One region of the Pseudoalteromonas luteoviolacea genome, then DNA from elsewhere that is predicted to be linked to it. Evidence: riboswitches for the same ligand, from Rfam matches in the RefSeq annotation. Region 1 holds a riboswitch; the other holds the start of a gene.

Region 1 (4,428 bases):
GCTGCTTTTCGTAGAGTTAAAGGGGTTACACAAGTGACATCTGGCTACAGCGGCGGCAATACACTCAATCCAACATATAAAGATATTTGCTCAGGTACCACTAACCATGCTGAAGTGGTCCAGCTGGCATTTGATCCCAATGTGGTATCGTTTGAGAAGCTGCTTGACATGTTTTTTACGCTACATGATCCCACTCAGCTTAATCGTCAAGGTAATGACATTGGTACCCAGTATCGCAGCGTGATTTATTATCACTCCGATGCGCAGTTAAAGCTCGCTCAAGCTCATATAGCAAAGTTGCAACCAGAGTTCCAAGACCCGATTGTCACAGAACTGAGCGAAATTGACACATTTTATGATGCCGAAAAATACCATCAAAACTACTTCGATGATAATCCCAATCAAGGGTATTGCAGCATTATGATTGCACCTAAAGTAGCTAAGTTTGAGCAGCGATTTAAGGCCAATTTAAAATAAGAAAGGTGAGCATTTGCTCACCTTTTTTGCTTATTAAAAGCGGTATTGTAAATTCACAAAGAAACGTCTTTCAGGCGTGTTGTAATAATTGACGCCCGTTACTTCACTTTGCTCATTCTTTACTAAGCTTGATGCAACCGCACCATACTCTTTGTCGAATAAATTTTCTATTCTCGCAGATAATTTAACTGCGTCAGAAAAATCATAATTTGCCGCTAAGTTCACCAAAGTATATGAGTCTAACCTATATGCCTCACCAGTCGGCAAAGATGCTGTACTGTCTCGCTCACCACGGAATTGCAGCTCGGTGATCACTTCAAAATCGTCCCATTGCTTAGCTAGCTGCCAATTGGCTGTGCTCTTTGCAACCTGAGGTAGTGGCTTACCATTGGTGTTATCTTTAGCATTCACAAACGCGTAGTTGAAGTTTGACTCAATACCAAACATCAGTGTGTTCGAAATACTAAGCTCTAAACCTGAATGCTGCGCATTCTCAACATTATCAGGGCCCCAGTTGCCATTAGTATCTTGTCGCCACACTATCTTATTCGTGTAATCCGTTTGGTAAATAGCAAAGTCGATCACAGTGTCAGCTACTGATGCCTTTAAACCAAGCTCAAAGTTATCAGACTCTTCCGGTGAGAGTGCGGGGTTGCCAGATGAAGGGAAGTATAAATCATTAAAAGTAGGCGCTTTATAACCAGTATTATGGGCCAATCTAAATGTAGCATCGCGATGCACTTTATATCCCACTGCTAAACTGTGCGTCACTTCACTACCAAACTGGTCATCGTCGTCATAACGTACGGTTGCCTCTACCAAGGCTTGGTCATATTCATAAACGGTGCCTACGAAAACACCCAGCGTATCGCGCTTACTCTGCACATAGGTAGAAGTCGACTCAGACACATCATCTTCTGTTGCATTTATCCCACCCAAGACAACCCAGTTTTCTTGCACATCAATGTGTCCGTCGTAATTGAGTATATTGCGTTTAGTGACCGTTTTGCTGGCACCAAACTCATTCACATCAACTGATTCATCTTGCGATTTCGTTGCCGTAAATGCATGTGATACATTACCCTGCTGCGTCTCAAAACCGATGCTTAAAAATTGATTATCAAATTTACTTTGGAATACAGTTGCATTGCTAGAGCCAAAGCGACTATCGTAGTTCGTATCCCCTTCACTGCCTTGAAAAGCCGCAAATACTTTACTCTCAGAGGTAATTTGGTACTCAGCCCTAAGCCCTAAACTGGTGTTATCATGGCCATCAGTATCAGGCTGTGTGCCTTGCAACACATCAAAGTTATCTGTTTCTTCATAGCCCAAGTTTGCCAGTACAGTCAACGCGTCACTTTTAAACGAAGTGGCTACTTGAGCATTGCGATAGCTATTACTGCCAAGGGTCATATCTGCTGTTGTATGCTCCGCACGACGCGTAATAATGTTGATCACACCAGCCATCGCATCAGAGCCATAAATTGCAGCTCGAGAGCCTTTCAATATTTCAACACGTTCAATGCTTTGCAAAGGCACTTTTGCGATTGACTTATAGCCTAGTGTTGCTGACCCCACTCGGTTTCCATCAATCAATACCAGAGTGTGCTTTGAGCTGCCGCCTCTTAAAGTCAAACCCGCATTATGGCCAAAACCACCGTTTGAATTAATTTGAATACCCGCTTGCTGAGATAAAAGTGTAACCAGATCGCGTGCGCCACTGCGCTCTATGTCAGTGCGTTCTATCACAGATACAGACGCTAATACGTCTTTTTGCGACTGTTCAATTTTGTTTGCTGTAACAGTAATGCGCTCTATTTCTTGAGTCGCAGATGTGTGAAATGAAACCGCTGCCAATACAGCAGCACTTAGCGCAGAAATTTTTAACATGAAGGTCCCCTACTTTGTGCCCACCGCACAAAGTTCATCAAATGAGTCAAATTCAAGGCCGGTCTCCGGGCTCAACCAATTTAAACAGTTTTACCGTTGCGGGGGCAGCGTTGGCATTGCCAAGTTTTGTCTTGCGCACCAACTTCCCGATTATCCAATATACCGACTATCTATCAGCGTTGTTTGGCACCTCGAAATTCCGCGCATATTGTCTGAGATTTAAGGGGGGATTGTCAATGGACGTCTAGAGTTCCAGTATCATATATTGATCTGGAACCCTGTATTAGAAACCGACTAGTCTCTAAAGTTTTTGAACTGGAATGGCTGGCCCAGATCAGATGTGCGAACCAGCTGCATTACTTCTTGTAAATCGTCACGTTTTTTACCGGTAACACGTACTTCTTCGCCTTGGATAGCCGCTTGTACTTTGAGCTTTGAATCTTTGATAAGCTTAACGACTTTCTTAGCCATATCCTTATCAATACCTTGCTTTAAAGCCACTTTACGAGCAAACGTTTTACCACTGCGCTCAACGTCTTTTAATTCGAAACAACCTACATCTAGTCCACGTTTTGCCGCTTTACCAACAACCATGTCAAACAGCTGCATGACCTGCTGTTCAGATTCAGACTTTAATTGGATAACTTCGTCTTTCAACTCAATAGATGCTTCTACACCTCTAAAGTCATAGCGTGTTTCCAATTCGCGGTTCGCATTATCAACGGTGTTTTTTGCTTCCGTCATTTCTATTTCAGATACAATATCAAAAGAAGGCATTGTTCTCTCCTCAAAACAAATTTACGAGCAATTATAACAATGCTCTGAGGCAATACGATATACTTTTTTGCATGTGCACATAGCTTCTTCTGATCATTGAATATATCTTTGTATGCCCATGAGTATTCAAGTATTTACTATTAAGCCACTTTTAATATTTCGGTGTTATACTGATTTTTCATCGCATAGAAGTTGGAGCAAATGTGACTAGAAAAGTATATAGAACGTTACTTTTACTATTTTTAGTAGTCATCACATATCTTTTTGCAAAAGAAGTGAAAAGTCATGCAATAAGAATAGAACACTTAGATAAAGTCGTGCACTTTGGAGTATTTTTTGCGTTAGCATTTTTCTCTCATCACGCCTTCAGGTTTAGAGTATGGTTTCATATTACTCTATTAATCAGTTATGGTGCGGCTGTCGAATGGATGCAGTCTACACTGCCTTACAGACAAGCCTCCTTAGGAGATTTTATCGCGGATGTGGCAGGAGCTACCAGCTACTTCCTTGCCATATGGATATATCAACGATTTAAACAGCGAAGGCTAAATAATGAGTGAAGTGTATATTCTTGGTTGTGGTGCGATAGGACTGCTACTCGCTGAAAAACTTGCTCAGCGCCACCGTGTCATACTTATCACTCGAGATAGTTCTCAAACTGAATACATGCTAATCAGTGGCCAAAAACAACATCGCCTTAATGTAGACGTTACCACGCTAAAGCAACTGAATAAAAAAATTCAAACATGTATCGTGCCGGTCAAAGCCTATCAAATAGAACAAGCTTTTAAAGATATTTCGCCCCACTTAAGCCATGATGCCAATATTATTCTCAGCCACAATGGCATGTATGATCTCGCTGATATCCAAGCTAACTTGAAGTCAAAACAAGCACTATTTTTTCTCAGTACTGCCATGGGCGGGATGAAACCTGCCCCCAACACCGTAATATTTAAAGGCCCTGGGCTCACTCAGTTAGGAGCCTGTAACTTACCGGCCCAAGATAATCTAAACGATATATATCAGGTGTTGTTCTCACACCATTTTGACCCTTTTGAAACCATTGATGATATCAACTTGATCCGATGGCAAAAGCTTTGTGTCAATATTGCCATCAACCCCTTAACTGCCATTGAGCAGTGTCACAACGGCGCGTTAAGAGCCCCAAAATATGCGAAGCAAGTGTTGAATTTACTTAATGAAGCCTGTGTTATTGCAAATCTAGAAGGGGTCAAATTAAAGTTAAATGAAGAACTCGTGCGAGCCTACAAAGTAATGACTTTA
Region 2 (4,428 bases), 1.8 Mb from region 1:
TATAAATAGCCAATGCACTTTGAATTATTGGCAGTGCTAATGCTGCACCGCTTCCTTCCCCTAAGCGCATATCTAACTGCAGTAATGGCTCTACATTTAGCCACTCTAGCATCTTCTTATGCCCTTGTTCGTTAGAGCAATGCGCAAACACCATATATTGCTTCGCGTTGGGCAACATCGAAATAGCCAACATAGCCGCAGCTGTCGCAATAAAACCATCGACTAAAATTGGTTTTTGCGCCTCAGCGACGGCGAGCATAGCACCAACCATATGGGCAATTTCAAATCCGCCAACGCATTGTAAAATCTGTTTAGGGGCGTTGCTATCCAACTGATGAAGGTCAAGCGCCTGCTCTATCAGCAGCTGTTTTTTCGCAACAATATCTTGGCTTACACCTGTACCCTGTCCGACAGTCTCTTTCGGAGCTAAATTACATAGCACAGAAAAAATGGCGGCGGCAGACGTGGTGTTACCTATCCCCATTTCACCAAACGCAAACAAATTACAACCCATGTCCAACTCTGCTGCAACAAGCTGTTTGGCGTTCTCAAAACCTTGCGTTAACTGAGCTTCAGTCATCGCAGGCTGCAAATGAAAAGACGCAGTCGTTACCCCAAGCCTGTTGTCAATCACGCGACTGTTTTGAACAGGCTTAAGAATACCGCAATCCACTATATTTAGACGCCAACCCAATTGACGGGCCAAGACACAAATTGCAGCACCGCCATCAGCAAAATTTGCCACCATTTGGCCGGTGACTTCACTTGGTGCAATAGAGACGCCTTCGCTGGCAATGCCATGGTCGCCAGCAAAAATACTGACTGATGGATTTTCAATGCTAAAATGTTGCGCGGTCATTGTCTCTTTTGACATGCCTTGTGCGTAAATCAACACCAATTGCTTTGCCAGTGCCTCTAACTTACCCAATGAGCCTTGAGGTTTTGTTTTTAAATCTAGTTTTTGCTGTACAAAATCATTGTGTGTTAAATCTAAAGCAGGGATCATATGGGCCTCTGTTAAATACTTGCCGCTCGCTTGCGAAACATAAGTAAAGATAAGAAAAAGACGCTACCTATGGCCGCTGTAATCACACCAATAGGTAATTCTTGGTTTTCTATGATTATTCGGGCTAGCACATCCACCCACAGCATCAATAATCCACCGCTTAAAGCCGTGACTAACATGCCTAATACACGCGCTTGAGAGATAAAAAACCGTACTATGTGTGGGATCATTAAGCCAACAAAGCCTACACCACCACATGCTGCGACTAACACAGCCGTGATCAAAGAGCTCACTAATAACATGCCCAAGCGCAACCGGTGTACATTAACACCTAAAGTTACCGCGCTTTCATCGCCCAATAACAACGCATTTAAGTGCCTTCTAAAACATACGACTGTCATGATCCCACCTAACACCACAATCGCGGGTAACCACATCCACATCCAATCAGCACGGCTAAAACTCCCCAAGCTCCAAAAGATAATCGCGGTAACCGCTTGTGGATCACTCCAATATAAGAGCAAACTCGTAAACGCATTAAACAGAAAAGAAAGTGCAACACCCGCAAGCAGCATGTTTTCAATTTGTGCGGTACCTTTATGATACGCAATGACGAGCAATAAGCTCATAGCCCCTATGCTGCCAAGCAAAGCTGCGCCAGACATTGCTAAAGCGCTTTGCACACCGAATAAAGTCAGTAGTAACACCACACCAAATGACGCCCCCGAAGAAATCCCAAATAAATAGGGATCAGCAAGGGGGTTGCGTGTCACGGTTTGTAAAATTAGCCCCGCTGTCGCAAGACCCGCCCCAGCCAAAAATGCAAGTACGGTGCGCGGTAGCCTCAACTCTATAACAATTTTTTGTGCTAACTGCGAGCTGTCGTATGACCATAAAGCTAGCCAAACATCGTAAAAGTCGACTTGTACAGCCCCGATGCTTAGGGCACACACAAAGCTAAATAAACATGCAAGTAACAATGCACTGCTTGCAGCGAATCTCATACTCGTTCCCTCGATGATAACTCGCCACCACCCGATAAGTGATATTGATAACGAATATGTGGGATCTCTTGTTCACTCGCAGGGCATGCTTGGAGAGCCACATCGGCTTTGACGCCAAAAACTTGTGCTAACATGGACTCACTTACCACCTCTTTGGGCGTACCATGAGCAATAAGCTCTCCATGATTTAAAACGAGCATAGCGTCACAGAGGGCTGAGGCTAAATTTAAGTCGTGAAAAGAAGCAACCACCGTGATCCCAAATGACTTAGCAAGCGCCATAATTTCGATTTGATACTTCACGTCCAAATGACTGGTAGGTTCATCCATTAAGAGTAAAGTCGGCCGCTGTACAATGGCTCGGGCTATCATCACCCGCTGTTTTTCTCCCCCGGATAAAGACTCATATGATTGCTTTTGTTTATGAGTTAATCCGACCTTTAATAGCGCTTCTTGGATGGCCTGTCGGTCGCGCAGTGATACACTGGAAAATAGGCTTTTGTGCGGCGTGAGGCCCATGGCGACGACATCAAAAACAGCAAGATTAAATTGACTTGGGATCTCCTGAAGCACTGCAGCGACTTTGCGAGCATAACTTTGGCGGTCATACTCACTTACATCTTTGCCATTAATTCTGATAGTGCCAGATGTTGGACTCTGGAAGCGATATAAACACCTCAGTAAAGAGGATTTTCCGGCCCCATTAGGCCCGATGAGACCGATAAACTGACCCTCTTCAACTGAAAAGCTGATATTGGATAAAATCGATTTATTATTGATAACTAGATGTAAGCTATCGACTGATATTGGTGTTGCCGCCATAATTCCTCTACATGGGGCACACATCAGAATACCACTGTATCATTTATGACTTGGTAAAATGACATGACCTAAGTGCGCCCGCTTAAGTCTTTATTCCAACCTTGGTATCTGGCTTTAAATGAGTAGTCATGCAATCATTTTTACAGTTGCGGGGACAGCTGAGGGTTTACACCTCATTCCCAAGTGATGTCGAAATAATTTTGTGTATTATGAAGTCTAGATGGCTAAAACACAACTTTGGGCCATGCACTCCCTTGTTCGTCATAGAAAACTGACACCTGAATGACCTTGCCATATCCAACCTCAAAGCAGTTTAAATGATTTACAGCGCCTTCAGGCAATGCTAGCCAGTGTGCCAATAGCTGCTTCATAACCCCACCATGAGTCACAATGACGATTGTGTCATCACTGCTTTGAGATGTGAAAGCACACCACCAAGCTTTAATTCGCGCATTAAAACAGGCCATACTCTCTCCTTCAGGTGGTGTAACGGCCCAGGGGTTTTGCCAAAAGTCGCCAATACTGGGCGAGCGAGTATGCTGCCAAAGCCACTCATAGCTTTTACCATCCCAATCACCAAAGTTCATTTCTTGTAGTGCATTGACGACTGTGAACTCTGCATCCAGCTTTTCTGAAAATGCTTTTGCTACAAGCTGACATCGCTGTCTTGGCGAGCTGAGCACACGTTTTGGCTTGGGTAAACTATGGAGTGTTTTTAGTAATTGGTTTTGACTTTGTTCAGTTAAAGGAGGATCGGTTTGCCCTAATAACTTACCGGATAATATCGTTTCAGTATGACGAACAAAGTAAAGAGTTTGCAGCATATACTTGGAGATAATAAAAACGCAGGCTAGCCTGCGTTTTTATCTAATTATAGAATTTGGTTTTCGCGCCAAGATTGCTCTTTGGCTAAACGCTTTTTACGTTTGTCACATGGGTCATCACAATCACAGATTTTATCGATACCCATTGAGCCTAAACCACCACAGCTACTTGCCATTGATTTTTTCTGAACGATTACACCCACAGCCATAGCTGCAGCGATCAAGATAAGTAACCCAAAGGTAAGAATAAATAGTGACATAGGCAAAGGCCCCTCAATAAACTAGCTTGGTCAAGTTCCAAGCAACTGACGGTGTATTGACAATATTATATATCTAAATCCGTCAAAGTTGAATGAATTTACCACACTAAAAGCAATGATATTTAACCGGATCCACTGATTACTTTTTTACATCTAAATACGGCTTAAACGCAGTGCTTGAAAATGTCTCTAGGCCAGCGTCTGTCTTACTGATCAAGTACACGGGTAGATTATGCGCTTCAGCATAATCTCTTGCTCGTTGCGTTCCCATCACGGTAAGCGCTGTTGCCAAGCCATCAGCGGTCATTGCTGAAGGATGTAACACCGTCACAGACACCAAGTCATGGCGTACCGGTCTACCTGTACCCGGATCAATGAGGTGCGTGAATACCTCGCCATCCATTTCGTAAAAGATACGATAGTCCCCTGACGTGGCAATGGCATTATTACCCGGCTCTACAACTCGGTGAATTTGACGCTGTCCTGCCGGTGCATCCGGTTTTTCAATCGCTA

Evidence for each region. Region 1 has a riboswitch for cobalamin ahead of S4054249_RS18335 (TonB-dependent receptor domain-containing protein). Riboswitches for the same ligand answer to the same signal wherever they lie in the genome.
Region 2: linked by a shared signal. The riboswitch ahead of S4054249_RS05030 (ABC transporter ATP-binding protein) and the one ahead of S4054249_RS18335 (TonB-dependent receptor domain-containing protein) in region 1 are both predicted to bind cobalamin.

The regions. Positions count from the first base shown of each region.
Region 1 covers NZ_CP015411.1:4,259,121-4,263,548, forward strand. Annotated here, with positions in the region: gene msrA (peptide-methionine (S)-S-oxide reductase MsrA) at 1-477, shown strand, start outside; gene S4054249_RS18335 (TonB-dependent receptor domain-containing protein) at 511-2,367, opposite strand; cobalamin riboswitch at 2,407-2,576, opposite strand; gene S4054249_RS18340 (YajQ family cyclic di-GMP-binding protein) at 2,662-3,144, opposite strand; gene S4054249_RS18345 (VanZ family protein) at 3,348-3,704, shown strand; gene S4054249_RS18350 (ketopantoate reductase family protein) at 3,697-4,428, shown strand, end outside.
Region 2 covers NZ_CP015411.1:1,167,417-1,171,844, reverse strand. Annotated here, with positions in the region: gene cobT (nicotinate-nucleotide--dimethylbenzimidazole phosphoribosyltransferase) at 1-1,006, opposite strand, end outside; gene S4054249_RS05035 (FecCD family ABC transporter permease) at 1,018-2,010, opposite strand; gene S4054249_RS05030 (ABC transporter ATP-binding protein) at 2,007-2,831, opposite strand; cobalamin riboswitch at 2,914-3,038, opposite strand; gene S4054249_RS05025 (histidine phosphatase family protein) at 3,056-3,655, opposite strand; gene nqrM ((Na+)-NQR maturation NqrM) at 3,703-3,915, opposite strand; gene S4054249_RS05015 (FAD:protein FMN transferase) at 4,055-4,428, opposite strand, start outside.